Regions from separate parts of the Bacillus sp. JJ722 genome, predicted to be linked through region 2. Evidence: riboswitches for the same ligand, from Rfam matches in the RefSeq annotation. Region 2 holds a riboswitch; each other region holds the start of a gene.
The links. Region 2 has a riboswitch for cobalamin ahead of metE (5-methyltetrahydropteroyltriglutamate--homocysteine S-methyltransferase). Riboswitches for the same ligand answer to the same signal wherever they lie in the genome.
Positions count from the first base shown of each region.

Region 1: linked by a shared signal. The riboswitch ahead of V7014_RS05855 (cob(I)yrinic acid a,c-diamide adenosyltransferase) and the one ahead of metE (5-methyltetrahydropteroyltriglutamate--homocysteine S-methyltransferase) in region 2 are both predicted to bind cobalamin.
Region 3: linked by a shared signal. The riboswitch ahead of V7014_RS19280 (ribonucleoside-diphosphate reductase subunit alpha) and the one ahead of metE (5-methyltetrahydropteroyltriglutamate--homocysteine S-methyltransferase) in region 2 are both predicted to bind cobalamin.

Region 1 is NZ_JBALMO010000037.1:25,339-45,693, forward strand. It holds gene V7014_RS05780 (peptide chain release factor 3) at 1-506, opposite strand, end outside; gene V7014_RS05785 (hypothetical protein) at 664-1,047, opposite strand; gene V7014_RS05790 (helix-turn-helix transcriptional regulator) at 1,065-1,259, opposite strand; gene V7014_RS05795 (GNAT family N-acetyltransferase) at 1,470-1,934, shown strand; gene cspD (cold-shock protein CspD) at 2,204-2,407, shown strand; gene V7014_RS05805 (YvrJ family protein) at 2,573-2,716, opposite strand; gene V7014_RS05810 (DUF2922 domain-containing protein) at 2,799-3,014, opposite strand; gene V7014_RS05815 (DUF1659 domain-containing protein) at 3,051-3,269, opposite strand; gene V7014_RS05820 (glycerophosphodiester phosphodiesterase) at 3,356-4,165, shown strand; gene V7014_RS05825 (GNAT family N-acetyltransferase) at 4,218-4,640, opposite strand; gene V7014_RS05830 (polysaccharide deacetylase family protein) at 4,679-5,932, opposite strand; gene V7014_RS05835 (DUF2383 domain-containing protein) at 6,135-6,584, shown strand; gene V7014_RS05840 (ABC transporter ATP-binding protein) at 6,593-7,990, opposite strand; gene V7014_RS05845 (FecCD family ABC transporter permease) at 8,011-9,054, opposite strand; gene V7014_RS05850 (ABC transporter substrate-binding protein) at 9,041-10,021, opposite strand; gene V7014_RS05855 (cob(I)yrinic acid a,c-diamide adenosyltransferase) at 10,097-10,645, opposite strand; cobalamin riboswitch at 10,823-10,997, opposite strand; gene V7014_RS05860 (aminopeptidase) at 11,079-12,311, opposite strand; gene V7014_RS05865 (ABC transporter ATP-binding protein) at 12,454-13,443, opposite strand; gene V7014_RS05870 (ABC transporter ATP-binding protein) at 13,456-14,466, opposite strand; gene V7014_RS05875 (ABC transporter permease) at 14,513-15,442, opposite strand; gene V7014_RS05880 (ABC transporter permease) at 15,442-16,374, opposite strand; gene V7014_RS05885 (peptide ABC transporter substrate-binding protein) at 16,537-18,171, opposite strand; gene V7014_RS05890 (FeoA family protein) at 18,750-18,989, shown strand; gene V7014_RS05895 (FeoB small GTPase domain-containing protein) at 18,979-19,680, shown strand; gene V7014_RS05900 (nucleoside recognition domain-containing protein) at 19,677-20,355, shown strand, end outside.
Region 2 is NZ_JBALMO010000049.1:87-7,062, reverse strand. It holds gene V7014_RS08065 (DUF3916 domain-containing protein) at 1-76, opposite strand, end outside; gene metE (5-methyltetrahydropteroyltriglutamate--homocysteine S-methyltransferase) at 449-2,749, opposite strand; cobalamin riboswitch at 2,879-3,069, opposite strand; gene V7014_RS08055 (MFS transporter) at 3,244-4,461, opposite strand; gene V7014_RS08050 (TetR/AcrR family transcriptional regulator) at 4,591-5,181, opposite strand; gene V7014_RS08045 (AAA family ATPase) at 5,330-6,088, shown strand; gene V7014_RS08040 (RNA polymerase sigma factor) at 6,205-6,720, shown strand; partial or broken gene V7014_RS08035 (anti-sigma factor) at 6,713-6,976, shown strand, end outside.
Region 3 is NZ_JBALMO010000170.1:7,781-14,405, reverse strand. It holds gene V7014_RS19280 (ribonucleoside-diphosphate reductase subunit alpha) at 1-1,645, opposite strand, end outside; cobalamin riboswitch at 1,801-2,002, opposite strand; gene V7014_RS19275 (helix-turn-helix domain-containing protein) at 2,284-2,826, shown strand; gene V7014_RS19270 (ABC transporter ATP-binding protein) at 2,869-3,975, shown strand; gene V7014_RS19265 (ABC transporter permease) at 3,965-4,777, shown strand; gene V7014_RS19260 (ABC transporter permease) at 4,764-5,567, shown strand; gene V7014_RS19255 (ABC transporter substrate-binding protein) at 5,564-6,625, shown strand, end outside.

The DNA.
Region 1 (20,355 bases), on a different contig from region 2:
TTCATTGGATATGACTCAATTCCAAGTACTTCCTCTAGTTCGGCCAGAAGTTCTAAAGGCTCTTTACCTTGACGGTCCATTTTATTAATGAACGTAAAGATTGGAATACCTCTCATACGACAAACTTTGAAAAGTTTCATCGTTTGATCCTCAATACCTTTTGCCGCATCGACAACCATGACAGCACTGTCAACCGCTGTTAATGTACGATACGTATCTTCACTGAAGTCTTGGTGACCAGGTGTATCAACGATATTTACTTTACAATCTTTATATTCAAATTGCATAACAGAAGAAGTAACCGAGATCCCTCTTTGTTTCTCGATTTCCATCCAGTCAGATGTTGCATATTTACCTGTTTTACGAGCTTTAACTGTTCCAGCGTCACGAATAGCTCCACCGAAAAGTAATAGTTTTTCTGTAATTGTCGTTTTACCAGCATCCGGGTGGGAAATGATGGCGAACGTTTTTCTTGATTGGACTTCCTTTTGAAGTGATGAGTTCATTTTCTACATCCTTATCTATAAAAAATCTAGCCGTATCATAGCTTTAACTAGTCGAATATAACATAATTACAACATTGTTGGCTATCTTTTTAGGATATGAAATTTCCATGTAGAAAACAATTTTTTCTTTGAAATCCCTTTATTTTCCAATTTTCACTTATTTATATTTTCTAGCATAGAAAAATTCCGTTAATGGTAACACAACAAAGGTAAGAGCCACTAGTATAATCAATGGAAGATTCGTCATTTCATTAAAATTTCCTGTTCCTTCTGAAACAAACAGTATCACTGCTGCTAGAACCATTAACACGAAATAACCAATCTTCGCACTTTGAGTTTTAATATGTTGTTCTAATTCATCTTTTGAAACGCCACCATCATGATCACCCCAATTGATCCAATTGAAAAGATAAGATAGTAAAATTCCAGAAGCAAAAATAGCACCAGCATCTATTACCCCATCATTAAACCAACGATATAAGCCGAAAGCAACAACACCTACCACTACTATTGCCATTATAATAGCTACTATTTTTTTCACTTTCTTCCTCCCCCCTCTCACTTGCTTGGCTGAAACAATACATCCACTGTTACACCTAACTGGTTTGCTAAATCAAATGCTAACTGCAAGCTTGGATCATATTTATTATTTTCAATCGCATTAATCGTTTGTCTTGTTACATTGCATAATTCAGCTAGTTTCCCTTGTGATATGGATTTGTGTTCACGTAATTCCCGAATTCGATTGTGCATCTTCTCTTCCGTCCTTATAAACTAACTTAAATAGCACATAATTATTCTCAATAAGCTTTGCTTTATATGTAAAAAAGTTTTTACACCTAAATTATAGAAATTAGACAACTATCTGTCAAATACTTTTTACACCCTATATGCATCATTACTTTTTCCTTTACAATCAGTTACAATAAGAGACGAAATATACACCGAGCAGGAGGATACAGAATGATTACTTTCGAGCCGATTACAGAAGAAACATTATATATTGCTAAAGAAATACTTAACTCCAATCGCGACTACAATATATTAGAGAACGGCAAGCCTGATCGATCAGATGAAGAAGTGAGAGAAGAATTCCTGAATGATAATAGTACAAACGTATTTATAAAAGCCGATGATACATATATTGGTGTTATTGAATACATGCTATTAAATCCGAAAGATGAAACAACATGGATTGGTTTATTCATGATTCATAGTGACTATCATGGATTTGGTTACGGCTTAATAGCATACAGTGCCTTTGAAGAGATAATTCGTTTGGAGAGCACACCTAAATTACGATTAGCAGTATTAGAAAAAAATGAAGCCGCCAAACACTTTTGGGAGCGTGTAGGATATTCCTTCTACGACAAAAGTAAAGTGAAAGAAAATAATGTCAATTGTTACGAGAAAATTCTATCGATATGAAAACGTTTTATATCCTTCACTATAGTTATTGGTGAAGGATTAGCTATCTTTTTAAGTTTCTGATATTTTTAATTAATGAACTTGTTATTTAAGATATACTCATGTATAATATATCTTATCGGTAGCAGTGAAAATTCGCTCGTTATCAAGCATCAAAAAAGAAAGCGTTTATCATTTGTTGTTTGATAATGTGTGAATTTTATTATCTCAACTGGGAAGTAATAAAGTAGCATGTTAATTTTTGTTTAACTTTTAGGAGGATTTATCGTATGACAGTAACAGGTAAAGTAAAATGGTTTAATGGCGAAAAAGGTTTTGGCTTCATCGAAGTACCAGGCGGAAACGATGTATTCGTTCACTTTTCTGCAATCCAAGGAGACGGCTACAAAACTCTTGACGAAGGTCAAGAAGTAGAATTCGAAATCGAAGATGGCAGCCGTGGACCACAAGCTAAGAACGTAGTAAAACTTTAATTTAAACTTTCACTTACGTTTATTTAGACGCTACTATATCAATAGTAGCGTCTTTTGTTTGCAACATGAACTTCCCTGTCAAAAAAAGCTGGCTCTATTTAACGAATACACTTTATAGTGTAGCCATTAATCGAGTCAGCTAACGTTACATTATTCATTGACAAATCAAGGAGAGCCACTGTCCCCTTTCAATTGATCAGGAAGGCTTTGCATCGTGTCTATTAACACATTTAACTTTGCTTCAATTCGATGTAGCAAATAAAGTGTTACTACTATTGGAAAGCCAACATCACTAATCAGAGGTATCATGTTTTCCAAAATCATATCCTCCTTTCACGGTTAATCAGTGGTGGCAGACTCTTTCGTCCACCACTACTGATCATTCTCATAATTAAATGCTATATTCTTGTACCGTACGGTCTACCACACGTACCGCTTTCTTGGCAGCTAATTTACCCGAAGCAGTTGAAAAAATCGCTTGTGCTATTAATGTATCCATCACCGTTTTCACAGCATCTACATCAATCGGCTCTTTCGGATGTTCAATAGATATTGTTGAAGACTTACTATTGTCGGTAGTAAAAACCATCTCTAATGTTTTACCCATAACTCTTCCTCCTTTCTCCCTTTTCTCCAATCATCACTAACCTTCAATACTTTGTAACTCTTGTTGTTCAATTGCATAAGTAGGATGTACTTGAAGACTAGCAATGGCCTTTGCTGAAACAAGAAGTTGTTCAGTAGTTGCAGATGGTTCAATATTAGAAAATGTTTTTCTTGTAAGAATTGGCTTTCCCTCACCATCTACTCCTGTTTGAAAAGTTAAACGCAATTGTTTTGAAAGCAATGTTTCGTTCGCCATACTTTTCACCTCCCTTCACTTTTGTTATATATAAAAGTAAGGAAAAAGTAGCGGGCGTAGAAAAATTTACTGGAGGGATTTTTTACATGTTAATAATCTTGCTTAGTTTGGCCACAATTGCCATTTTGATATATAGCTTTTACATGCTCAAAAGTAAAAGTGGCGTTGCTATTGTAAATCAAAAGCCACCATTAATTATTGCTCATAGGGGTGCAGCAGGAAACTATCCAGAGAATACTCATGCTGCATTTCAAGCGGCTCTTGACTTACATGTTGAAATGATTGAATTTGATATTCAATTAACAAGAGACGATATATTCGCTGTTATTCATGATGAAACGATAGATCGCACAACGAATGAACAAGGGCTAGTAAGAGAATATACGATGGAAGAATTAAAGAAATTAGATGCTGGTTCATGGAAACATTCTTCTTTTGCAGGAGAAAGAATACCTACATTCAACGAAATGTTTGAAAAATATAGTGGGAAAGTTCAAATGCTTATTGAGGTAAAGCATGTTAACAATATTGAGAAAGTAGCCAAGCTATTGGTAGAATCCTTACAAGATAAACCGCATGATGGAATTATTATTCAAAGTTTCAATAGTGAATTCATCAAGGTTTTTCATCAATACTTGCCTAGCATACCTATTGGTATTTTAATAAAACAGCAAGTCAATGGAATTACGAAGAAGCAAGTAGAAGATTACGGTTCCTATGCAAATTATATCAATCCTAGGATTACCAATAGTAGTTCTCAATTACTTAGTAATATTCATAACCAAAAGGCAAATTGCTTCATTTGGACAATTCGCAATGAGCAACAAAAGAAGAAAGCATTAGCTATTAATCCAGATGGCATCGTTACAGATTACCCTGAATGGTTTTTAAAATAATTTAAAACAAAAAAACAGCAATTCCTGAATATTGCTGTTTTTTGTTGCACTATTAACGATATTCCATAACCCAATATTTCTCTTCGCCCAGGTCCCCTTCTTCAATAACTTTCTTCCATCCATTATTCTCGTAAAATTTCATAGCGTTTTGATTTTTCGTCACGCATTTTAATCGAATGGGCTTAGTCATTTTTTCAATAGAAGCACGGAGTAATTTACTACCCACACGTTTTCCAAACACATTAGGGTCGACAAATAAATTATGTATAAAGTTCTCCGGTAAATATAAAGAAGCAAATCCCAAAATATGAGCATCATCTTCAACAAGAATAATATACTCATCTTTCGTATGCTGATCAAAATCTTCTAGTGTCATCTCTTCTTTATTGTCCCATTCAAAACTATTACGGCGAGATTCAAGATAGATTTGTCTTAATTTAGGATAATCAAATTCATTTGCTTCTCTTACCTTCAAACAATCGCTCTCCTATACTTACATAAGCTATAAAACACTTACTCTATTATATTACGACCTTTATACGTTCCATGCAGCTTTTTCACAAAATCATCCATGCTATGACTCGGTGCGATCCCTTGACGATTCAATGCATAACGATCGTCACCTAATTTTACGTTCCCTGTATTCGTTGTAAATGCCATACGGATACCAGCTTCAGCTATTGCACTTACTGCTTCTTGATCATATTGTCCCCAAGGGTACGCTAAATATTGAATATGACTAGGATTCCCATCAAACGCTCCGATATGCTCTATTCCTCTTAAAGTATCACTTAAGATTTCCTCGTAATCTTTCATAATTAAATAAGGTTGTTTAGAAATAGAATCTCGTAAATGTAATCCAAATGTATGTGTTTGGTAATCATAGATGTCACTTGTTTCTCTCATTTCCTTATAGCCAACATACTGAAATGTCATTTCATCCCATGGTTTCGCTTGTTCGCGTACTCGATCACCGATAATAAATTGAGTAGCTTTTTGATTATTGGCTTTTAAAATAGGAAATGCATATTTAACAGTTGAAGTATTACCATCGTCGAACGTAATAGCTACTGTTTTTCCTGTTAAGTTTTGTTCGTTCATTAAATAACGATCAAGCTCCTGTAGAGTAATTGTTCTCCATCCGTTAGCTTTTAAATAATCCATTTGTTCCTGAAACGTTGAAACTTTAATAACCATTGAGTTATTATCAAATGGTGTTAGCTCTGGATTCGGCAACATATGATGATACATTAATACAGGTATACCAGTATCCTCTGTCACTGCCTTCGCACTAATATAACCTATGCGATTACCCACATTCACCTTATACCAATCTTTTGTCTTACCAATAACTGGATAGCGCATATTAATATTTAATACAGCAAGCACTTGTTTCTTTCTACCCATGCTGTCATAAATCGGGGTCTTTGCTTTCGTAATGACAACATCTTTTGGAGTAGTCATTGAATCGACTTGAACAAAATTTGTCGTTTTCTTAATAACTTTTCCATTTTTTTTATCAAAATAGGCATCGTTATTTCCGAATTTTATGTAATAGTACTTATCATCCATTCGCTGTAGTATAAATTGTTGATTAGCATTTAAATTCCCTAACTGCAATTCCTTCCCATCAACCACATCATAAACAGCAGTTGTTTTAGTTACTTGTACATAATTCCTTTGTAAGGCTTCAGTTTCAGGTGATACAAAAAAAGAAACTAAACCAACAAAAACAATCATTGCTAGTGTTCTTACATATGTAGTCATTATTACTTATTCTCCTCTTTATCTATCTCTAAATTATATAGGACTATGCTATAAACCCTAGTAAATATCCATTATTTTCGAGCAATTCTAATATATTGTAACAAAATTAGTCATTGAAATCTATGCCAGCTCCTATTTTAATGTGACAAATTAGAAGAATAGTCCTTCCTAAATCAGAGAAACTATTAAAGAGGTGATTCATATGAAGAATAATGATATTAAAGAGTTAAATGATTTTCTTAAAGGATTATATATGGGTATACATGCATACGAACATTACATTAAAAACAGCCAAACTAATGATGTCAAGAAAGTATTACAAAAGATACAACAAGAGCATAAATTCAGTGCTATGCGAATTGCAGAACGGATTCAAAACTTAAATGGAACTCCAATAACAGATGAAGGAATGATTGGATCGATGATTGACTTCATCGGCTCATTTACCAGCCCTAAAACGGAAGAAAACATCGTCGAAGAAGCTATCCAAGTAGAACAACAATACGGTGTTCATAAAGCTGGAGAAAACATTAAAGGAGATATTAGTGAAGCGAATAAGAAACTCATTGATGAAATCTTAGAAAGCAATAATCACCATGTACACACACTTCAGCAACTACAAGCAAAAGGAAAAGGTGTCAATGAGAATTGACACCTTTTTTAGTTCGTAAAGCGACATAATTCGCCCTTGATTGGATTTAACTTATTATAATAAAGACTCTTCCAAGCATGTTGAAGTAGCTGCATGATTTCCTTTGTAGCACCTTGGACATTATTAATTCTTTCAAACTCAGCTTGACCACATGAACTGATCGTTAACAAAGACAGAGGTTCGTGACTATACGAATGCTCTTCAGCTTTAAGCTGTAATTCCGTTTTCAACGCTGTTAATTGCATTGATAAATTCATAAGCTCGTTATCGTTAAAGTATGTAGCCGTAATAACTCCAAGTTGGTAAGAATGTTTATATGTAGTTAGAATAAGCAAAGCCGACCATGCATTATTCTTTTGATGCAAACCCTCCCACTTCTCACAACAATTCCTCTCAGAATTATAAGCAAAAATGACTACTTCTCCAAAAAAATGAAATTTCTGCTCAGATACAGCATACTCTTTATTTTTTGCAATGCTCCAGCCATCTTCCCACGTGATTCCTCTACCATTTGTCCCAACTGAAATGGTTCGTAACGGTTTAGCAAACTTTAACTCCATATTATGTTGTGCATCCTTCACAGTTAGAAGATTTGTTAAGCCCTCATCCTTTGCCGTAAAAAGAAAAGAAGGTGAAACAAATATTTGATTCTTCGCTACTTCGGGATGTGAATGAAATTGCATATCTACTTCATACACTTCACTGAAGTCCTGTACATTTTCTTCTAAAAACCCATTATATGTACCGTGGAGTTCACCACCGCATAACAGACCTATTCCATCTGCATATAAAGAAGCCAAATTTAAATCATGTAGAATAGCAATGATGGTTAAATTCGATTGCATTTGTAGTTGTTTTAACAAATCAAGCAATTCCATCGTATGACGAACATCTAAGTGATTTGTTGGCTCATCTAACAGCAATAAATCTGGTTCTTGAGCCAATGCTTTCGCTAATAAAACTCGCTGTTTTTCACCACCACTTAAAGCATTATAAGCTTTATCTTTAAACGACCATACTTGTGTTTGCTTCATTACTTGCTCGACAATAACGTGATCTTCCGCCGTATTTTCTTTAAAGAAGATAGACTTCTGATACGGATAACGACCAAGGCTAACAATTTCCTGCACCGTAAAATCTAACCCGATTTCATTTTCTTGCGTCATTACCGCTACTTTTTGCGCTAACTCCCTCGGTTTGAATTTTCTCATATCGCGACCATCTATCGTAATGTCACCGCTATGCAAAGATAATGCTCCCATAATCAATCGAATAATAGTTGTTTTTCCACTACCGTTTGGACCTAATAACGCAAAAAAACGACCTTTGTCTACAGCAAAAGAAATATTTTGAACGATTGCAGTTGAAGCATTATATCCGCCTGTGACATTTTTTACTGTAATCATGCTTTTAGCCTCCAACTTGGTTAAGCATTTCTTTTCTTAAACCTTTGCTTAATAAGTAAAATGGTAAATATCGGCGTTCCGATCAGTGCTGTTACAACACCAATTGGCAACTCTGATGGAGCGATAATTGTTCTCGCTATTAAATCAGCTAACACTAGATAAGCCCCTCCAATTAAAAGAGAGAATGGCAACACATAGCGATGATTAGCTCCAGTTAATAAACGAACTAAATGAGGTATAACGAGTCCAACAAACCCAATTGCACCGGACACCGCAACTGCTGCCCCAGTTAAAATCGAAGCACCAATTAAGATTAGTTTCTTCTTGCTCTTCACATCCATACCAGAGAATTGTGCAGATTGTTCACCTAATGCCATATTGTTAAGCTCACGATAATGAATAAGAATAATCGCTGCACCTACTATGAAAAACGGCAAAATTAGTTGCACATGCCCCCAGCCTCTCATAGCGACACTTCCCATCGTCCAATAAAGAATGTTGCTTATGTCTTCTCTAGGTGTTAGAGCAATTAACAACGAAACAATTGCACTCATGAAAGAAGACAAAATAATACCAGCGAGTATAATCGTTTCATTCGAGAGCTTTCCTGATGCAAAGTTGGTTATGATTAAGACGATAATAAGCGTTCCTAGACCAAACAATATAGCAACTATTGGTTGTGTATACCCAGCAATGAATGTAGCCGGAATTTGAAAGAACATTACTAAAACCGCTCCAAGTGTTGCACCTGAAGATACACCAATCGTATATGGATCAGCAAGTGTATTTCGTAACAAACCTTGAAACGCCGCCCCAGCAAGTGATAAAGATGCCCCTACTAGAAAGGCTAAAACCACTCTTGAAAAACGAATTTCCCAAATAATTAATTCAGTCGTTTTCTCACCATCATAAAAAGACATTCCAAGTAACTTACCTGCAATGATTTTTAAAATGTCAGGGACGGTTATAGAAACCGCCCCAACAAACACACCCGCTATCATTGATACTACAACAAATAGAAGGGTAAATATTGTTAACCAAACAATTTTTTTATTTATAAACATCTGGGTAAATAGTTTTCGCAAGTTCTTCAACTCCGTCTACTAAGCGTGGACCTGGTCTTGTTGTAGCATCGCTGTTCACATCAAATACTTGTTTGTTCTTCACTGCATTTACTTCTGCCCAACCTTTTCGATTTAGCACTTGTTCAGCAGGATTTTTAGCAGAGTCTCCGTACGTTGTAATAATAACATCTGGATTTAACTTAATCGCTTCCTCTTCACTCATTTTAACCCAGCCATCTTGAGCGGCTGCTACGTTTTCAGCACCAATCATTTCAAGCATTTCATTCATGAATGTATTTTTTCCTGTTGTAAAAATGTCAGGTTGTGGCGAAACTTCTACCCATACTTTTTTCTTTTCTTTAACATTCTTAGATTGTTCTTTAATGGCTGCTACTTTTTCTTCCATATCAGCAATGATTTTATCTGCTTCTTTTTCTTTTCCTGTTGCTTTTCCGATTAAACGCATAACATCATACGCTTCCTCAAAAGATGCTTGAGTTCCTTCAGGTACAATAACGGTAATGCCCGCATCTTCTAATTGCTTAACTGCATTTGCATGGTTTTGCAAATGATATTCTTGCAAGAATGCTACGTCAGGTTTAAGAGCCAAGATTTTCTCTAAATTAAGATCTTGAGCACCTACTTTTTCTTTCTTCGTAGCTGCTTCTGGATAATTATCGAAATCTGACACACCAACAATTTCTTCATCTAAACCTAATGCAAAAAGAATCTCTGTAAAGCTTGGTAACAATGAAACAATAGTTTCAGGTTTCTTTTCTATTGTAATATCTTTTCCTGTACTATCTTTAATCGTTACTGGAAATGCTTCTTGCTTCGCATCACCTTGTTCTGTTTTTGTTTCTTCTTTCTCAGGCTCCTCAGATGTGCCACATCCTGTTAATACGCTAAACGTCAATAAGAATAATAGCGCTAGCAAACTAAGACTTTTCGTAAATCGATTAACCATTTTTCTGCCTCCATCATTTCTGCTATTTTTATTAAGTAAAAACTATTGAATGATTCAAGTAGTTACACTTACTAATTAATATTCAATGCCATAGATTGCATCTACCCCATCTTGGTAGTAATGCTTCTCTTCCTCAATAATCGATACTAAATCAGCAATCTCTTTTATTTCTGGTTTTGCATCTCTACCAGTAATGACAACATGAGTATTTACTGGTTTGTTCTTTAATGTCTCTATTACATCAGCCAAAGGTAGCACATCATCGATTGGGAAAGAATCAATACTTAACGCATTGTTCAGCTCATCGAAAATCACCACATCATATTCGCCGCTTGTTAGCTTTTCTTTAGCCGTTACCCAAGCTTTTTTTAAAGCAGTACGATGTTCATCAGGCGTTTTCAACCAAGTAAAACCAATCCCTAATTGAGCTACTTCAGCACCTAATTTTTCTAATGAAATTTGTTCACCATATGTACGTTCTGGAGATTTGATAAATTGCAAAATAACAACTTTCATATCTCTTCCTAACGCTCGCGCTGCTAATCCAAACGCGGCAGTAGTCTTCCCTTTACCATTTCCCGTGTAAACCAAAATCTTCCCTGATGTTTGCTCTTGTTTTTCCATTTCTACATCCTCCCTATTCCATCCAGTAAGCATAAAAAAACCTTGACCATAAAGGCCAAGGTATCACTGAATAGTATGACAAGTCTTGACCTACATTCCCCTCCGAAATATAAGCGTGGAATGTTTTTCTAGAAAAGTAACCAAGAAATCATCATACACTTCTCTCTTATAGAAAAACACAATCACTCTTAAAAAGCAGGTTTCCTGACTTCGCACCATCAGTCATGTAAGCCTTCCCAAAATAAATTCAGTGGCTTACACAATAAATTAGTGATTACAGTAGCGGGGGCTGTACTGGACTTTCACCAGTTTCCCTATTATCCTAAAAGGCACTCTTTAAGAAATATGTAATTATTTGTTCTCAATTCTTCCTCATTTTACTGTACAAGAAGCAAAATGTCATGCAATTGACGTTAAACGAAATGAAATAATGTTAAAATGCCCAATTTCCTTTACGGAAAATCGGCTCTGCTACGCCTTCATCTGTTATTCCATCAATGTCCATTTGATCTGAACCAATCATGAAATCAACATGTGTTATACTATCATTCGCACCATTTTCATTTAATTCTTCACGCGTCATTGTTTTTCCGCCTTCTAAATTAAAGGCATACGCGCTTCCAATCGCTAAATGATTAGATGCATTTTCATCAAATAGAGTATTATAATATAAAATATTTGATTCAGAGATTGGCGAACGATGTGGCACCAACGCTACTTCTCCCAAATAATGTGATCCTTCATCCGTTTCAACTAAATTTTTCAAAATTTCTTCGCCCACTTCAGCTTTCGCATCAATAATGCGACCATTTTCGAAAGTAATTGTGAATTTATCAATAATATTTCCACCATAGCTTAATGGCTTCGTACTAGAAACTACTCCATCTACCCCTGTTTTTAAAGGCATTGAGAATACTTCTTCTGTAGGCATATTCGCCATAAAGTCAATACCTGCTTCACTCACACTACTTGCCCCACACCAAATATGCTTCTCTGGAAGTTCAACCGTCAAATCTGTTCCTGGTGCTTTATAATGAAGCTTCTTGTAATGCTTTTGATTTAAGTAATCAACTTTTGTGTGAAGGTTATCATTATGTTGTTGCCATGCTACAACAGGATCTTCTTGATCAATGCGAGTCGCTTTAAAGATTGCATCCCATAACATAGCCACTCTTTCTGATTCTGGTGCATCAGGAAATACCATATTAGCCCAAGCTTGTGAAGGTACGGCTACAATGCTCCATGCAGTCTTATCACTCTGTACAATAGAACGAAATTTACTTAATGCTTGACCTGTAGCTTTTTGATTATTGGCAATACGATTCGGGTCAATTCCTTTAAGTAAGTCTGGTGACGATGAAATAACAGATAAATAAGCTGCACCTTGTTCAGCTAATTCGTTTTGCTCATTTGCACGATGCTTTGGAAATGTTTTAAACACTTCATCGTCAGCATTCTCATATTTCAACCGATTAATTGTATCATCGCTAAAGTTAACAATTACATTATACGCACCTGCTTCGTACGCTTTCTTGGTAATTAAGCGAACAAGCTCTGCACCCTCTAGCATAGTGTTAATAACTAACGTTTGACCTTTTTGAATATTAACACCTACTTTAACAGCAAGTTCAGCGTATTTCTCTAAATTGTGTTGAAAATCGCTCATATGAACACTCCTTTTTCTAAATCTTCTTTACTATTGTATCATTGTATTAACAAAAATTCTTATATATAAAAATGCACTTCAATCGGTTTGTTATGAAGTGCATTTTCTATTCTTATTTTATTCTTTCATCTTTCTAACATTCTTAATATAAATGACAAGCTACCATATGCCCTGGCTTATGTTCTACCCATTCTGGAACAACGGAAGCGCATATATCCATCGCTTTAGGGCATCGTGTACGGAAAACACAACCACTTGGCGGGAAAATTGGGCTTGGCACATCACCTTTTAATATAATTCTTTCTCTTTTCAATGTAGGATCAGGAATTGGTACAGCAGATAGTAACGCTTGTGTATAAGGATGTAGCGGGTTATTACACAATGTTTCACTATCAGCTAACTCCATCATTTTCCCTAAATACATGACGAGAATACGATCAGATATATACTTAACCATTGATAAATCATGAGCCACAAACAAATAGGTTAAGCCCATTTCCTTCTGTAAATTTTTCAATAAATTAACAACTTGTGCTTGAATTGAAACATCAAGTGCAGAAATCGGTTCATCGCAAACGATAAACTTTGGATTTAACGCTAATGCACGCGCAATTCCAACTCGTTGGCGTTGCCCACCACTAAATTCATGTGGAAAACGATTTACATGATCTGTACTTAACCCAACAAGCTTTAATAACTCTTCCACACGCTTTCGCTTCTCCGCACCTTTAACAACACCATGTATCATCAAAGGCTCAGAAATGACTTCCTCAATCGTCATTCTTGGATTTAAAGATGCATACGGATCTTGAAAAATCAGCTGTATATTTTTACGCAATTCCGACATTTGACGAGGAGAATATTTATAAATATTCTTTCCTTCAAATAGAACTTCTCCCTCTGTTGGTTCATATAAGCGGATAATGGTACGACCTGCTGTAGATTTTCCACATCCCGATTCACCAACTAAGCCAACTGTCTCTCCTGGATATATATCAAAGTCTAAACCATCTACAGCTTTTAATTGTTGTTTGCCGACGGAAAAATACTTACTTAAATTTTTCACTTGTACAAGAGGAGTATCTTTTGTCGAATCTTTATCCTTTATTGCTTGGTTTGTAGTCAAACTCATGAAATCTCTCCTTTATACATTTTGCGGTGTTTTGTTATTACGTGCTTTCGCCATTGGATGATTTAACCAACAAGCTGACGTCTGACCACTGCCTACTACCTCTAACTCTGGATCATAATCTTTACATATCTTCATCGCACAATCACAACGTGCATAGAACGAGCACCCTTTCGGAGGAGAAAATAAATCTGGTGGTGAACCAACAATTGGAGATAGGGCTACATTTCGATCCATATCAAATCGGGGTACAGATTTTAATAATCCTTGTGTATAAGGATGTTGAGGTTTTTGAAAGATATCAACGACTGAACCTGTTTCAACAACCTTGCCTGCATACATAACTACTACTCGATCACACATCTCTGCTACAACTCCAAGATCATGCGTAATAAGAATAATAGCCGTATTCGATTTACTTTGAATATCTTTCATTAATTCTAGTATTTGCGCTTGAATTGTTACATCAAGTGCTGTAGTTGGCTCATCCGCAATAATAAGCTTCGGATTACAAACCAGCGCCATTGCAATCATCGCACGCTGACGCATACCACCTGAGAATTCATGCGGGTATTGATTCATTCGTTTTTCCGGCTGAGGAATCCCAACTAGCTTTAACATTTCTAGCGCTTTCTGATGTGCTTCCCTACGAGATAAACGCTGATGCTTAAGCAACGTTTCCATAATTTGATAACCAACACGAGATGTTGGGTTCAATGAAGTCATGGGGTCTTGGAAAATCATGCTGATATCATTCCCACGAATCCTTTCCATTTCTTGTTCAGTTGCTGATACAAGTTCTTTACCATGAAAACGAATTGAACCACTTTTATATGTCGCAGGAGGTGATGCCAAAAGCTTCATTATCGATTTAGCTGTTACACTCTTTCCGCAACCTGACTCTCCTACTATTCCTAATGTTTCTCCCGCTCGAACTTCGAAGTTAACGCCACGAACAGCTTGCACCTCTCCTCCATACGTGCGGAAGTCAATTCGTAAATCCTTCACTTCTAGTAAAGTATCCATCTGTTATCCCTCCCATTTATTCACGTTCACTGTGAACGATATTCTATTAATCACGTAATTTAGGATCTAATGCATCTTGTAGTCCATCACCAAGCACGTTGAAAGCAAACATCGTTATTGAGATTAATAATGCTGGAATACCTAACTGATAGAAATTCCCTATTAGTATACTTCCTAGTGAATCACTGGCGAGTGACCCCCAGCTTGCTTGCGGTGGCTGAATTCCAAGTCCAAGGAAACTTAATGTTGCTTCTGCAAAGATTGCCGTTGGAACAGTTAATGTCATATTTACGATAATAGGCCCCATTGAATTAGGTACAAGATGTTTACGTAAAGTCCAGCCAGTCTTTGCTCCTGCCGCTTCAGCCGCATGAACAAACTCATATTCTTTCAATTGTAGTACTTGTCCACGTACGAGCCGTGACATTTGTACCCACCCTGTAATTGTCAAAGCAAGAATAATTGGTACAACCCCCGGTTTTAAAACAACCATCATTAAAATAACCATTAATAAATATGGGATTGAATACAATACTTCTGCAAAACGCATCATACCATTATCAATGCGACCGCCTTTTAATCCTGCAATACCTCCATACAGTACCCCAATGATGAAGTCAATTAGCGCTGCCATAATTCCAATAAATAAGGAAACGCGTGCTCCATACCATGCACGAGTAAATAAATCCCGTCCAGACGAATCCGTTCCGAACCAATGCTCTGAATTTGGTGGAAGATTCTTCTTCGAGAAGTCTTGCTGATGATAAGAGTAACCATTTAAATGAGGTCCAATAATGGCCATTATGATTAGTAGAATTATAAGAATTAACCCAACCATTGCTAGCTTGTTCTTTTTTAATCTTCTCCAAACATCACTCCAATACGATAGAGAAGGACGAGAAATCTTCTCAGCTTCTACTTTGTTATCAGTAGCTGGCAAAAATAAATCTTCATGGAATTCAATTTTATTTGACATTATTTACTCTTACCTCCCGTCAATTTAATTCGAGGATCAATGAACGTGTATGCAATATCGACGAGAAAGATAAAGAAAATAAGCACAGCACTATAAAAAATCGTGGAGCCTAGTATAACAGGATAATCACGATTGAATATTCCTTTAACAAACATCTCTCCCATTCCCGGTATACCAAAGATACTTTCAACAATAAAGCTACCTGTTACTAAATTCGCCGTTAATATCCCCAGAACACTAACAACTGGTAATAGTGCATTTCGAATCGCATGCTTGATTACGACTACACTTTTCTTCAATCCCTTAGCTTTAGCAGTTAAAATATAATCTTGATTCATTACTTCAATCATGCTTGTACGCATTAGCCGCGCAATAAACGCTAGCGGCATCATCGCTAATGCCATTGATGGAAGAATCGTATGTTTCCAAGTTGCCCACGTCGCAACAGGGAATATTTCCCATTCAACTGCTAAGAAATTAATAAACAGTGTTGATAAAATAAAACTTGGAACTGAAATACCAATAATCGCAATAACCATTGACATATAATCCGGCCAGCGATTGCGATTTAGTGCAGCTATTACCCCTAGTATCAATCCAAAGAAGATGGCAATCAACATTGACTGTGCACCTAAATGGAAGGAAATTGGAACTCCATTTTCAATATAATCATTCACAGTTATCGTCTGTGACTTAAGCGATGGACCAAAATCAAAAACTAATAACTGCTTCAAATACAGAAAGTACTGAACGTACTTTGGTTCATCCAAATTGTAATAGCTTTTTAAATTTTCATATACAGCCTCTGGCATTGTCCCTTCTTTAGCGAATGGATCACCAGGTATGCTATGCATGATAATAAATGTAATAGTAATAGTTGCCCATAATGTAATAACCGCCCACATGAGCCGATTTAATACATACTTCAACACTATCCATCACCCCAATTCCGTTAAATTATTTTAAGTAAGTCTTGACCTTTTATTTGGGGACTTGCAACCCTCTGATTCAGAACTTGAAAATGGGGTATGCCAACAAGGCGGCATACCTCCATCTTCCATTAAAAATTGATTTAACAAGATGATATAAATCGATTATTTAATATCAGCATACATGAATTGAGGGTATCTATTAATCGGCGAAAACACACCTGTTACTTTCTCATTTAACACATATGGTTTTGTATAGAAGTAAATTGGCATAATTGGCATTTCTTCAATTAAGATTTTTTCTGCCTCATGCAATTGTTTACTTCTTTCCTCAATATTGTTATTTACTTTTGCCTTATTGACTAATTCGTCATATTTAGCATTTGAATATTTCGCATCATTTTGTGTACCGCCAGTTAACCATAAGTCAGAGAATGTCATTGGATCAACATAGTCGCCAATCCATCCAGCACGTGATACTTTATAATCTCCCGCTTTTTCACGGTCAATCTTCACTTGGAATTCAACGCTTTCAAGCGTTACGTTTACGCCCAAGTTTTCTTTCCACATTCCTTGTACTGCTTCTGCGATTTTCTTGTGTGCATCTAACGTATTAAATAAAATTGTGAATTCAGGCATTTTGTCCATACCTTCTTCTTTCAAACCTTCTTTAAGCAATTTCTTTGCTTCGTTTACATCTTCTTTAAATAAATCACCTGTATTTTTTTGAAAATCTCCTTTTGCATCAGGAACACCTGGAGGAATAATGGCATAAGCTGGTGGTTGCTCTCCTTGAGCTACATTTTCCGTAATTACTTTACGGTCGATTGCCATTGATAAAGCTTTACGTACTTTCACATTATTGAATGGTTTTACTTTATTATTGAAGTTATAGTAATACAGAGCTAACTCTTTAGCATTGTAGAAATCCTTTGGTTTGCTTTTTACTAATTGACCTTGAACATCTGATGGAAGCGGATATACTAAGTCCAGCTCATTATTTTTATACATTTGCCAAGCTGTGTTTTCATCTTCAATCAACGCAAAATGAACTTCATCTAGTTTGATTTTATCTTTATCATAATAATTTTCATTTTTCTCAATCTTGATGCTTGTTTTATGCTTCCATTCTGTTAATTTGAATGGTCCATTTGAAACATAGCTATCGCCTTCTGTTGCCCATTTTGGATTTGCTTCTTGAACTTTCTTATTAACTGGTAAATACGTATAGAATGATACTAAATCAATGAAGTATGCTGTTGGAGCTACAAGATTAACTTCTAATGTATAATCGTTTAAAGCTTTAACACCGACTTGCTCTGCTGTACCTTTCTTTTCATTAAACTCTTTTGCACCAGTAATATAATATAACTGATATGCATAGTTAGATGCTGTTTTCGGATCTAGTGCATATTTCCATGCGAATTCAAAGTCATGAGCAGTAACAGGATCACCATTTGACCACTTAGTACCTTCTTGAAGGTTAAATGTGTATTTTTTTCCATCTGGACTAACAGTCCAATCTTTAGCAACACCTGGTACGATTTTGCCATCTGGACTTTTCTTCGTTAAACCTTCTAGCACATGCTCTAGTACCCAAGAATCATGTGTACCCTGTGCAGTACCTGGATGCAATGACCCCGGCTCAGATGAGTTGTTTAATCTTAATATTTTCGGTCCTTCTTTTTTTCCACCGTCTTTCTCTTTTCCTTCATCAGATCCAGTCGTAGTACTACAGCCCGTTATAACTAGGAGCAGTACTAGAAAGAATGAAATAATTGATAATTTAGACTTATTCAAATCCTCTTCCCCCTTATCCTCTTTTCAGTTTGTTTAAAGGCTGATATTACAAGCCTTTCTAAAGAAATATTCACAGCAAACAACTAATATTCGATACACATTAATTTTTAGATTATTCAATTATTTATTTATTTTCTGAATATAAAGTCTATTTGCTATGCACTAATTTATTACTAAACCTCCTTTCTTTTACAAATATAGTTTTACTTTACATATAATTCGACGAAAAATTCTATTTACCTTCAAAAAATGGATTTTTTTACATTTCACTAATTTATTATATTAGTTTTATAAAGTAATAAAGAATGAAAATTTTTAAGTATACTAATCAATCTTACATAATAGCTTTTCACCATAGATGAAATATATATAAATGGCTAAAATATTATAATTTCAATAAAACATATACAATGTTCGTTTATGTGCAAATACCCAGTAAAGTATGACTATCAATTAAAATGTTTATATAATAGTTACATTTTTTAAAATAATGCTATATAATAATTTTAAAGTTGCGTGAAGGAAACTTTTTTATAGATACGAAAAAATAAAGGAGATGTCCAAATTTGAGTACCAAGATTTCACTAGCAGAGTTATCTCCTGGAGAGAAAATGATGATTACCTCGTTACAAATAGATGGAACAATGCGGAGAAGATTATTAGATTTAGGTTTCGTACCTGGTTTTATCGTGGAAATGATACAAGCGAGTCCTCTTGGTGATCCGATTGCTTTCCGCGTAAGTGGTACAACGATTGCCCTTCGTAAAGAAGAATCTTCCCAAATTTTTGGTGAAAAGGTGATGTACGATGAGCAATAAGAAATACAGAATTGCTTTAGCCGGCAATCCGAACACAGGAAAAAGCACATTATTCAATGCCTTAACCGGCATGAATCAACATACAGGTAATTGGCCAGGTAAAACAGTAACACAGGCCATTGGAGCGTTCATATATGAATCTGACACATATGAAGTGATTGATTTACCTGGTACTTATTCGTTATATTCTAATTCAACGGATGAAGAAGTAGCTAGGGATTATATTATATTTGAAGATCCTGACGTAACTCTTGTTATAGTTGATGCGACAAGCCTTGAGCGCAACCTAAACTTGGCTCTACAAGTATTGGAGATGACTTCAAAAGTTATTCTTTGCGTCAACTTAATTGATGAAGCTAAGAAAAAAGGCATTTCAGTAAATGCTCCCCTACTATCAAAACAACTGGGTATACCTGTAGTAACAATGTCTGCACGAAATAAAGTTGGCATTGATAAGTTATTAAAGACCGTTAAGGAAATGGTAAATGGTGAAATACCTTTGAAACCATTTGTTGTACCATACACTGAAGAAGTCGAGGCTCGCATTAAAGAATTGGAGCCAAGTATTATACATTTATTTGGAAAACGATTTCCTACTCGGTGGATCGCTTTACGGCTATTAGATGGTGATACAACACTCTTACAATCTCTTACGGATAAACTTGTTGAGAAGGAGAGAGTGATATTATGAGTCAACTAGAGAAAATAAAACAGCTTGCAGAACAAGCCAACAAAATCGCACCTGATCATATTCGAGAAGATATTGTTGGCAGTATATATAAACAATCACATCGCATTTCACAAGCTACCATTAGCGCTAAAAGCGAGCGTGATTTCAAGACAGAAAAAATTGATAAAATATTAACGTCGAAGCTATGGGGCTTCCCGATTATGCTCATTATGCTCGGTACAATTCTATGGATTACAATCGCTGGAGCAAATGTTCCATCATCGCTACTTGCTGACTTTTTTAATACGATTGAAGGATATTTAACAAAATGGTTTACGATGATGAATGCACCTGAATGGCTTCATGGAATACTCGTTCTTGGATTATTCCGGGGAACAGGGTGGGTAATCAGTGTAATGCTTCCTCCAATGGCCATTTTCTTCCCAATGTTTGCTCTCTTAGAAAACTATGGATACTTACCTCGTGTTGCATTTAATATGGATCGTTTATTTAAAGGAGCAGGTGCACATGGAAAACAATCATTGACGATGGCAATGGGTTTTGGCTGTAATGCAGCAGCCATTATGAGCACTCGAATTATTGAATCACCACGTGAACGAATGCTAGCTATACTTACAAATAACTTCATTCCATGTAATGGTCGTTGGCCAACATTAATTTTACTAGCATCATTAT
Region 2 (6,976 bases):
TCAATGTTTTTTCTTCAATTCGTTTAATCATATTAGTAGATTTACGTTTAATCCCACGAACTTTTTTCTCACGCATACTATTTCTCCTTACTTTTATTCTGTTCAAATAAGAACAGAGTTATTTAACGGAGTCGTGAAAGTTACAAATTTTTTTGGTGCTAAATGGACGTGTCGTACTTGATTCAAAGTAATAGGTTTTATCTATATTGAAATCTAAGATAATAATGAATATTAAAGGGCTATGTTATAAAAGAAAAATATAACATAGCTAGCCCTTAGATTATTTGGATGTTTTAATATTTTTTCTAGCTTGGTAACGTTCCATGGCTAATTGATATTATACTTTTTCTACCTGTGTAATTGGAAAGATTGATGAAACATGTACGGCTTTAGAGTTTTCGTCAATAGCAATCATAGTTAAATATTTTTAACTCCTTTAATTACTTAATTATATAGTTGTACTCACAGCTTCTTTATTACGAATGTATTCTGTTGCTTTCACCATGTTTTGTAAAGATGCGATTGTTTCTTCTTCTTTTCTTGTTTTTAATCCACAATCCGGGTTGATCCAGATTTGATCCTTAGGTAATGCAGCAGAGTATTTTATAATAATATCTGTAATTTCTTCTACTGATGGAACTCTTGGACTATGAATATCATATACGCCAAGGCCAATTCCTTTATCATAAGATTTCAGTTGTGATGATTGAAGTAACTCACCGTGACTTCTAGAAGTTTCGATAGAAATAATATCGGCATCTAGTTTGCTAATAACATCTAGGAAATGATTGAAATCGCAATAACACATATGTGTATGGATTTGTGTTGTTGCTTCAACAGAAGATGTTGCTAATAAAAAGGATTGAACTCCCCAATCTAAATACTCTTGCCAACCTTCTTTTTTAAGAGGTAGACCCTCACGTAATGCAGGCTCATCAACTTGAATCATTTTTATATCATTCTTCTCTAGAATTTTAATTTCTTTTTTAAGAGCAAGTGCGATTTGAAAACATACTTCTTTTCTAGAAAGATCATCACGAACAAACGACCAATTTAGAATTGTAGCCGGACCTGTCAACATTCCTTTCATGGGCTTATTAGTTAAACTTTTAGCATATAGACTTTCCCTTAATGTCATTGGTTCACTAAATGCTACGTCACCGAATATAACAGGAGGTTTTACACAACGTGAGCCATATGATTGTACCCAACCATTTGAGCTAAAAGCAAAACCAGTTAGTTTTTCTCCAAAGTATTCAACCATGTCATTGCGTTCAAATTCACCATGTACGAGTACATCTAATCCGATTTCTTCCTGAATTGTAATCCATCTATCAATTTCGGATTCTATGAATTCATTATATTGAGTATCAGTCCATTCTCCATTTTTGAATTGACGACGTGCATTACGAACTTTCACTGATTGTGGGAAGCTACCAATTGTTGTAGTTGGGTAGTCTGGTAGTTTCCAATACTTTTGTTGAATTACTTTTCTTTGTTCGAAGCTTTCACTGCGTTTGAAATCTTGACAAGTAATGTTCTTAACAGCTGAATGAACATCTGATCTATTTCGAGCAGGGGCCATATTTAATATCTTTATATCTCTTCTATTTTGTTCGAAAGCTTCTGTAATACTGTTTGAATTATTTTCATAGCTAGTTTTCAATAGTTGTATTTCTTGTAATTTCTCATCTGCAAATGCTAGCGCATTCTTTAATGTTTCTTCAAATTTTGATTCGTTTTTTATGTTAATTGGAACATGTAATAAACTACAAGAAGGCTGAATCCATACTCTATCTGTGTCAACTATATTCAAAATAGCATCTATGGTGTCTTTTTTCTTATTTAAATCAGCCTTCCAAATATTTCGTCCATCTATGATGCCTAGACCTAGTACTTTGTTTACTGGGAAACCAAATGTTTGGATATGTTTTATGTTTTGATTTAATCCATGAGCGAAATCTAATCCGATTCCTTGTACTGGTAATGATACGATTGATTCATAGTCATCTACTGCATCAAAATATGTTTGAAGCATTTTATTTAAAGAAGGAGCAGCTTCATGTAATTGTTCATATATATATTGAACGGTTTTCCATTCACTATTTGTAATAGATGTTACAAGAATTGGTTCATCGATTTGTACCCATTCGACACCTTCGTCTTGTAATTCTTTAAGAACTTGCTGATATAAGGGAATAAGTTGTAATAGGATACTTGGAATTTGGTTTTCATCATATCCTTTAGAAAGCTTTAGGAATGTATAGGGACCTACTATTACAGGCTTTCCTTTCACTCCAATCATTTCTTTCGCTTTTCGATAGGCCTTTAATGGCTTATTCTCAACTAGTTGAAATGTTGGGTTATTTAATTCTGGAATAATATAATGGTAATTCGTATTGAACCACTTTGTCATTTCAGAGGCAACAGCTGTATGATTACCTCTAGCCATTGAAAAATATTGAGATAATGGTATGTTACCGCTTATAGGGCCATAGCGATGTGGTACAAGACCAAACATTGTAGCAGTGTCAAGCATATGGTCGTAATAGCTAAAGTCATTTATTGGAATGAAATCAATTCCTTGTTCGATTTGTTTTTGAAGATTGGATAACAATACATTCTCTGTTAATTGTTCAAAGCTTTGTTCATCAATTTTTCCAGCCCAATATTGTTCTAGAGCTTTTTTCCATTCTCTATTTTCTCCAATACGCGGATAACCTAAATTACTTGTTTTCAAAATATTCATCTCCCTGTTTTTCAAATACATAAAAATAAAAAGGCACCTCTAACTTACCCCTAGAAAAAAGTTAGAAATGCCCATATGTATGCACAGGTTTATTCATTCTAACACCTCCCTATCTTCCGTAGGTAAAAAACAGTGTTGTTGGATTAGGCAGGTCTCCTGACTTAAGGATCATCATTAGTCACAATCTTCCCAATCGATATCGATCAGTGATATACATGTGCTAACTACTCTAATACAGTGGCGGGACCGCGTTGGATTTACACCAAACTTCCCTTTTAATTCTTAATACATATTAAGAAACCTATTCCCACAAATATTTATTTTTTGATAATTCTAAATAAACATACCGAATGATAACACTTTTACTGCTGAGCGTCAAACAAAAACAAAAAGAGAACAAAGATTACTGAAAAAACAGTATAGGTTATAAATATATGGACTAAAGAAAAGCTGACGAAAAGTAAACTTATTAATACTTATCGTCAGCTTTCTAACTATGAGCTTAATTCTGCTGTGGTCCTTTTCGTACTTTTTGAAAACGAAAGCCCTAAAGAAGGGATGCTTGCTAATGCTGTGAATAATGCAGCTATGAAATATACGATAAAGAGTGAAGTGCCTTGCATTATTACACCTGAAAAAGCATTTCCAATTAGCATCGCAGCTAACATGATTGGTGTAATAATACCATTTGTTCGACTAATAAATGCTTCATCAACGTACGTAATCATCAATGTACTAAGTTTGATTTGTATAAAAGCTACAAAGAATGAGCTTAAAAAAGTTAGCGATGCTGTTAAAACAAACCATGTTGACCATACTTCTAAGATTGTTGAGATGGACATGAATATGAGCGTGAATACAAAAGCAGCTCTTCCACTGATGCGTTCAGCGATAATCGCGGCAATAATCCCTCCTATAAACATTCCTAAACCGGCAATGGAAGTTAGCCATTGTAAGGCTTCTTTCGGTAAATCTAATCGATCTGTTACAAGAAACACTTCAAGTGGTTGTATAAGACCACCCGCTATTCCGATGAAGAAAAAGATGTAGCAAATTCTCCGTAAATTATTGCTGCTCCAAACATACTTAAAACCTTCTTTAATTTCTAACAAAACAGTTGAATTCTTATCGGGTACAAAGGAAGCATCTTTCGGTAAGAACAACGTAATAAGTGTTGATAAACCAAAGGTGATTATTAATAGATAAAGTGATGGCAAAATGCCAAATTGTGTATAAACGGTCGTTCCAATTATTGGTCCAATTATGACAAATATGGAACCCAAACTTTGTGATAAACCTAGTGCTACGCTAACTTGTTCTTCAGGTATATGTCTTTTGAAGATTTTTGAAGAAGAAGGTTGTGAAAACTGAGAAACAATAGCTGACACGAATGTAGCGAAGAAAATAGCTTGCCAAAACCCAAGTGAAACCGAAGTGATAATAAGCAGAATGGAAGCAATACTTAATAGTCCACCGCTAATAATGGTCTTCTTCGGATTCCAACGGTCAGCTAATGTTCCTCCTATAAATGAGAATAAAAACATTGGCAGAAATTCGATGACGGTTATTGCAGAAATAGCAACAGGATTTTGGTTTGTTTTTTCGATAACGAAATATAATATTGCCATATTTCGAATCCATATACTCATTTGATCTAGTAAATCGGAGCTTAAAATGATAAGAAAGATTCGATTTCTTATTAAGTCTTTCATTTACTCATGTCTCCTTTATTAGTAGTCTGAACGTTCGGTCTACAAAAGTGTAAAAAACAACCTGAACGTTCGGTTTATAAAATGTGTGAAAATTTTAGGTCAGAACATTCTCCGACCTATGTTTAAGAATTATCGTTTAGCTATTCCAGTTAATATAAGATCTATACTTTTACGATATAGTGCTTTCAATTGATCAAAATCCATTTCATAATACGCAACACCTAAGCCATTATGAAGAGCAAAAAGCATATACATAAGCTCCCGTGGATTTTCGTCAATAAATTCACCAGTTTTCATTCCATCCATGATGATTTTTTCATATGATTCATAATATTGATTTCGAATAATATTTAATAATTCAGATGTAGCTTCTTCATCTACAACTTCACTCGTACCATATTCTTCCATAGCTTTAAAAATTGGGTTTTGAAAATCTTTAACATAGTGCTCGGCAATAGCATATAGCTTCTCGATATTTGTTTTGCAAGTTACTTCTATTTTGTTCCATTCTTCTTTCCATTCATTTGCAGTTGTTTCTATAATAAACATAAAGAGTTTTTCTTTACTCTTAAAGTGGTAATAAATGCTGCCTTTACTACTTCCTGATGCGATTGTAATATCTTCCATCGAAGTCGCTGCATAGCCTTTTTGAGAAAATAATTCTTCAGCTATTTTGGCAATTTTAAGTTTTGTAGACGATCCTTCATTTTGTTTTCCCATATTAGCCTCCATAACTTCTAAACTGAACGGTTGGTCTACTAATAAGATATATATAATTACAATGACTGTCAAGAGAGAAATAAGGTAATATAAAAAGAAATGTAAGAGCCTATTGACGAATAAAATGATGAGGAGATTTCAATAATTCATGGAACTGACTGACTTTAATCAATTTATTAGAAGTGTAAAATTAAAGAGAAACCTAATACCTTCTACTTCCAAGTATCCATTTTCATTACCAGCTGTTCAATATTTATCTGAATTAAAGTTACATCCTAATGTAACCTTTATTGTTGGAGAAAATGGAAGTGGAAAATCGACAATCCTAGAAGCGATTGCTACATCTTATGGATTCAATCCTGAAGGAGGTACAAAAAATTTTAATTTTTCATCGTATGAATCGCATTCAGAGCTACATGATTTTGTCACTATAGTGAAAGGTGTGATGAAACCGCGTGATGGATTCTTTCTAAGAGCAGAGAGTTTCTATAATGTAGCAACTAATATTGAGGAACTGGATCGTGAGCATGGTGGGCCAAAACTAATTGATCAATACGGTGGTGTATCGCTTCATGAGCAATCTCATGGAGAATCGTTCATGTCATTATTAGTACATAAATTTAAAGGGGAAGGAATTTATATTTTGGATGAGCCTGAAGCGGCACTTTCTCCATCCCGTCAATTAACGATGATTGCCAGATTACATGAGCTTGTTGAGCAAGGTTGTCAATTTATCATTGCTACACATTCACCAATCTTAATGGCATACCCAAATGCAATCATCTACGAAATTAAAGAAGGTTATCATCGAGTATCATATAAAGAAACGGAGCATTATCAAATAACGAAATCTTTTTTAGATTATCCTGAGAGAATGTTAAGAGTGTTAATGGAGAAAAATGAATAAGAAGTAAAATAAAAATAAGAGAAATCTTATTTTTATTTTTTTTATAAAACTTTTTTACAGACAGCTGCGTCTTAGCATTGTCTTCAAAATTGATACGTATCAAGAGAGGTAATAACATGTTTTACAAAAAGAAAATAGAAAGAGATTTTATAACCTATGTAACAGAAAACCAACAAAGCTTATATCGATTTGCGTATAGCTATGTTAAAAATCAACAAGATGCTTTAGATATCGTCCAGGAATCGATTCGAAAAGGGCTTTGTTCCATCCAGAATATTCAAGAATCAGCCGCTATAAAAAGCTGGTTTTATCGAATTATTATTAATACGTCAATAGATATGATTAGAAAGCGTAAGAGGGAGCAATTAGTAGAAGATGAAACGATTGAGTTTATGGCACATGGCAATGAAGACAGCTATGAGGATATGGATTTAAGAGAAGCAGTTGAGGCATTACCTCATACATATCGCATGATCATTATTCTTCGTTTCTTTGAAGACCTTAAGATTGAGGAGATTGCACATATTCTTGAAGAAAATCCAAATACCATAAAAACTCGATTATATCGAGCATTAAAACTGTTACGAATGGATCTGGATTCCAGTCACTCGGAGGGAAAAATACATGAATAAATTAGAAGAATTGAAAAAAGAATATCATAACATTGAAATTCCAGCAGAACTATCAAGTATTGTTGAACAAACGATTCGTCAACATAAGAAAAAAACACCAAAGAAAATCCTTATTGGAGTATTAGTGGCAGCGAGTTTGTTTATAGCTAGTGTTAATACAAGTTCAACGATCGCATATGCGCTTTCGGATGTACCAGTTGTAGGTAAATTGGTTAAATTAGTTACATTTAGAGAATATCACTTCAATGATGAAACC
Region 3 (6,625 bases), on a different contig from region 2:
CTTCATCGCTTTCCCATTTGATTTGTTTTAAAGCGAGTAAGTGATGCCATCCAAACGTACCCATTCCCACTGATCTGTATTTTTGATTTGTTAAAGCTCCTTGAAGAACAGGAATTGTATTTAAATCGATGACGTTATCTAGCATACGTAGTTGAATAGCGATAAGTCTTTCTAGTGCATCATCAGTTACTGCTTTCGCAAGATTAATGGAAGATAAATTACATACAACGAAATCGCCAGGAATTTTCTCCGTTACAATATGTCCGTCTTTCACATATTCTTCAATTCGAAGGGTTGCACTTTGATTTTGTGTTATTTCCGTACATAAATTACTGCAGTATATCATTCCTATATGAGAGTTAGGGTTCTTGCGATTAACCTCATCTCGGTAAAACATAAATGGTGTGCCTGTTTCTAATTGACTTCTCATAATGCTCTTCATAATATCAATAGCCGCCACTTTTTCTTTTGAGAGGGTAGGGTGGTTGATGCATTCTTCATATTTAATGCGGAATGAACCACTCCCTTTTTCTTCATCATAAAAATCTTCTAATGAGTAGCCCATTACTTTGCGCACTTCATGTGGATCGAATAAATACCAATCTCCTCGTGCATCCACTTGCTCCATGAAAACATCGGGAATACACACACCTGTAAATAAATCGTGTGTACGCATACGCTCATCACCGTTGTTCAATTTGACATCTAAAAAGGCAAAGATATCTTTGTGCCATACATCTAGATAAGCACTAATTGCCCCTTGCCGTTGTCCGAGTTGATCTACACTCACTGCTGTATTATTTAGTTGCTTCATCCAAGGGATAACTCCTGAAGAAGCTCCTTTAAATCCTTTAATATCGCTTCCGTGACAACGGATTTTGCCTAAATACACACCAATGCCTCCTCCGTTTTTTGAAAGGGTAGCAATATCTGTGTTGCTGTCATAGATTGATTCTAGGCTATCGTCCACTGTTTCAATGAAGCAGCTAGATAGTTGTCCCCATGTTTTTCCAGCATTTGATAGCGTTGGAGTAGCCGTCGTCATATAAAGACTGCTCATTGCCCAATAGGCTTCTTGAATATAGTGCAAACGTTTTTCTTGAGGCTCATCCTTCATTAAGGTCATAGCAATGATGATAAAACGTTCTTGTGGCAGTTCGAATACTAGTCCTTGATGACTTCTTGCCAAATAGCGATCAGCTAGCATTTTAATACCAATGTAAGTGAATAAATAATCGCGATCAGGGATGATATAAAAACTGATTTCTTCAATTTCTTGTGGCGTATAGCTCTCTAATAAACTTTTATGATAAATATTCTTTTCTGTTAAAAGCTTGAGTAGCTCAAAGAGAGAGCCGTATCGTTGCTTTGCATCGTAATTTCGATTGATGCTAGCTTCTTTGTAGAGTGTTTGTATATACAAACGTGAAGCCGCATTGCTCCATTCAGGTTCTTCTGTTGAAACATAAGAAAGAGCTTCTAGAATAATTTGTTGATAGATTGTTGGCTCATCATTGTAATGCTTTACTAATGGTTCTAGCTTCTCTTCAAGAAGGTGAATAGGAAGCTTAGGAAATGCTGTACGTAATTGTCGTAGTTCATTGTAAATATTTTCGTATGTTTCGTTTTTTTCTAATTCAATCATTTCATCTGTTCTCCTTTTTCATTCAATTATTAATACTTAGAATAAGAGCATAAAAAAATCCGCTACCTATAGGAGCGGATTTAAAACGACATACAAATATATAAGGAGAATTCCTTTATAAAAAGTCGTTTCAACTCTCAATCCCCGAAGAAAGAAACAATTAGTTAAAGGTGGCAGGTCTCCTGGCTATGCTTCATCCTACACGAATGCCTTCCCATATATGAAGATCAACAATCATCTTCTCTATATAGTGGTTTCATTCTATCGTCAGCAATTACAGTTGCGGGAACAGCTCCGGATTCTCACCGAATTCCCTATTAAGTCCTAAAATAGGACACCACTTTTAAACACAATATATAGTTTTGTTTTGTTTGGTAAATACTAAATGTTGTGTTTAATACTACCATATCTATTAGCTTTTAACAAACATAATACATCTGCATTTTATCAAAAAAATATTTAAATAATAAGGATCATTATTACCAAAAAATATATTAAACAAATTGAGATTTTTCTATTGCAGTTTTTGATAAATCTTGTATAATATCTAGTGGTAAAAGTAAACTTAAAGTAATGTAATAGTAAACAATAGTTACTGGAAGTTTACTAACTTTAAACACGATTGAGGTTATACAATCATGCAAATCGGTAGGAAAATAAAAAATTTACGACTGAAAAAAGGTCTTACGCAGGAAGAATTAGGTGAGCGTACAGATTTAAGTAAAGGTTATATTTCCCAGTTGGAACGAGATTTAAGTTCACCGTCCATAGAGACATTTTTCAATATTATTGAAGTATTAGGTTGTTCACCAAAGGAGTTCTTTAATGAAGAAGATCATATTCAAAAGGTGGTCTATGGTGAAGAAGATCAAACATGCTTTGAAGATGAAGAGAGAGGATATCATATTCAATGGCTTGTGCCAGAGTCTAATGAGAAAGAAATGGAGCCGATTATTCTCACTTTTGAAGAAAAAGGTGAATTTAAAGTATTTGAGCCATCCCTTTCTGAAACGTTTGGCTACGTCTTAGAAGGTAAGATAAAAGTAAACTTAGGAAAAAGAGAATACTATGCTAAAGCAGGAGAGGCGATTTACTTTGGAGCTTCAGATGAGCATCAAATTGTAAATGAATATACTGGGAAATCGCAATTGATACTTGTAGCAACAGATTCTTATTTATAGAAAAACCTACATTAATGGGGAATAATGATAAAGGAGACAGACATGACAGAACAAACTATTATTCGCTTTGAGGGCGTAACAAAGCAATTTGATGATGACCCACCTGTATTGAACAATGTTAGTTTTGAAATTGAAAGAGGGAAGTTTTATACGCTACTTGGACCTTCGGGCTGTGGAAAGACAACCATTCTGCGATTAATTGCTGGATTTATGAGCCCGTCTGAGGGAGATATTTATATTAATGGTAAACTGGTGAACAATATTCCTGCGAATAAACGCCAAGTAAATACAGTATTCCAAGATTATGCACTGTTTCCACATTTAAATGTTTATGAAAATGTTGCATTTGGCTTACGAATTAAGAAAATGAATAATAGCGCGATCGACCAAAAGGTAAAAGAAGCACTTCGCTTCGTAAACCTTGCTGGTTATGAGAATCGAGAAATCAGTGAGATGTCAGGTGGTCAACGACAACGTGTGGCAATTGCTAGAGCGATTGTTAATGAACCAGAAGTAATTTTACTAGATGAACCACTATCTGCACTAGATTTGAAGCTGCGTACGGAAATGCAATATGAGCTTCGAGAATTACAACGTAGATTAGGGATTACGTTTATCTTCGTTACCCACGACCAAGAAGAAGCGTTAGCGATGAGTGATGAAATCTTCGTTCTAAATAGTGGTAATATTGAACAAAGTGGTACACCATTAGATATTTATGATGAGCCAATTAACCGCTTTGTTGCTGACTTTATTGGTGAATCGAATATCGTTGAAGGGCGAATGATTGAAGATTATTTAGTTGAATTTACTGGCAAGCGCTTTGAATGCGTGGATGGAGGATTAAGTCCAAATAAAGCGATTGAAATCGTAATCCGACCAGAAGATTTAGAAATTACGACACCTGAAAAAGGAAAAATTCAAGTGAAAGTAGATACACAATTATTCCGTGGCGTTCACTATGAAATTTCTTGTTATGACAGCGATGGTAATGAGTGGCTTGTCCATTCAACGAAGAAGGCTACAGTAGGTGAAGAAATCGGCTTATTTTTCGAGCCAGAAGCAATTCATGTAATGGCTCCAGGTGAAACAGAAGAAGAGTTTGATGCACGTATCGAGGCATACGAAGAGGCAGACCATGAAGAGTAATCGAATATTATATGCGATTCCATATTACGCATGGATGTTATTGTTTGTAATTGCGCCGATTGTTTTAGTGTTGTACTTCTCGTTTATTGATATAGAAGGTGGATTTACACTTGCTAATTATCAGAAATTCTTTACACCTGTTTATTTGAAAATGACGCTTAGTTCATTTTGGTATGCTTTCTTAATCACTGGTTTTGCTTTATTAGTGGCCTATCCAACAGCATATTTATTAACAAAAACAAAGCATAAGCAGTTATGGTTATTACTTATTATTTTGCCATCATGGATTAATCTTTTATTAAAGGCATATGCTTTCATGGGTATTTTCGGAACATACGGACCAATTAATGCTTTTCTAGAAGTGATTGGTATTGGAAATACACAAATTCTATTTACGGACTTTAGCTTTGTATTTGTTTCTGTATATATCTTTATTCCGTTCATGATTTTGCCGATTTTCAATGCGTTAGAGAAAATGAATCCTTCACTTGTATATGCATCATTAGATTTAGGTGCTTCAAGTTGGACGACGTTCAGAAGTGTTGTTTTTCCTTTGACACTAAATGGAGTTAAAGCAGGGTGTCAAGCTGTATTCATCCCGGCGTTATCGCTATTCATGATCACAAGATTAATTGCGGGTAACCGAGTAATTACGCTTGGGACGGCAATTGAACAACATTTCCTTGTAACACAAGACTGGGGAATGGGAGCGACAATCGCTGTATTCTTAATCATTATTATGTTTATCATCATGATTCTTACTGGAAATCGGAAGCGAGGGATGAAAATTGAAAAGAAATAGTAAGCTATCTACTATTTATTTGGCAATTGTATTTATCATTTTATACGCGCCGATTTTCTATCTGATGTTTTACTCCTTTAATAGCGGTGGCGACATGTCAGGCTTTGAAGGTTTCACTTTGGATTTTTATAAAGAGGTACTTCAAGATACTCGGCTTCTTATTATTGTGTTAAATACTTTGGTAATTGCTCTTTTATCAGCGGCAATTTCGACAATTATCGGTGTGTTAGGTGCACTATCGATTATGTACGTAAAGAATATTAAGATGAAGAATACAATGCTATCGCTTAATAACGTATTAATTGTTAGTCCTGATGTTATTATTGGTGCTTCATTCCTAATTCTCTTTACAATGATTGGAATTAAATTAGGCTTCACTTCTGTATTGCTTTCACATATTGCTTTCAGTATTCCAATTGTAGTTATTATGGTATTACCAAAGTTACAAGAAATGAGTGCGACGTTAATTGATGCGGCCCTTGATTTAGGTGCAAGTAAATGGAACGTCTTAACGAAAGTTGTTATTCCGTTTATTACGCCAGGTATATTTGCTGGTTTCTTTATGGCATTAACCTATTCGTTAGATGATTTCGCGGTAACATTCTTCGTAACAGGTAATGGATTCTCAACACTTTCAGTTGAAATTTATTCTCTAGCAAGAAGAGGTATTTCGTTACAAATCAATGCGTTATCGACGCTTATTTTCTTATTCACAATTGTATTAGTAATCGGTTATTACTTCATTAATCAACGCAATAACCGTTCGAAAGGAGTGAGTATAAGAAAATGAAGTCGATCACAAAAGTATTTATTCTCGTTTTTGTCGTTTCGTTCGGTCTGTTATTTTGGATTAATAGATTGAATGCATCAGAAGGCTATTCTGGTGATAATACGATAACTGTATATAACTGGGGAGATTATATTGAACCAAAACTAATTGAGAAGTTTGAAAAAGAAACAGGATATAAAGTTATTTATCAAACGTTCGATTCAAATGAAGCGATGTTGACGAAGATTGAACAAGGTGGAACAACATTTGATATTGCGGTTCCTTCTGAATACGCGATTTCAAAGATGAAAGAAGAAGACTTGTTGCTTCCAATTGATCATAGTAAGATTCCGAATTTGAAATATATTGATAAACGCTTTTTAGATTTATCATTTGATCCGAAAAATAAGTATTCGATTCCTTATTTCTGGGGAACAGTAGGAATTGTTTATAATCCTGAGCAGTTAGGTGGAAAGAAAATTACAAGTTGGAATGATCTGTGGGATAAAGATTTACGAAATGAAATCCTACTAGTTGATGGAGCTCGGGAAGTAATGGGTATGGGGCTTAATACTTTAGGCTATTCTTTAAATGATGTTAACAAGGCGCATTTACAAGAAGCGAAAGAGAAGCTAGATACACTTACACCAAATGTGAAAGCGATCGTTGGTGATGAAATAAAAATGTTAATGGCCAATGAGGAAGCTTCTGTTGGAGTTGTATGGTCTGGTGATGCTTCTGAAATTATGTATGAAAACGAAAAGTTAGAATATGTAGTGCCAAAAGAAGGCTCTAACTTGTGGTTTGATAACATTGTTATTCCGAAAACGGCAAAGAATATTGAGGGTGCCCATGCATTTATCAATTTCATGCTTGATCCAGAAAATGCCGCTCAAAACACGGATTATGTTGGATACTCGACACCTAATGTTGGTGCACTAGAGATTTTGGGAGAAGAAGTAGCTGGTGATGAACGTTTCTATCCTGGCCCTGAATTGACAGAAAAACTAGAGGTTTACGAGAACTTAGGTAAACGTAATTTGGCTTATTATAATGAGCTGTTTTTAGAATTTAAAATG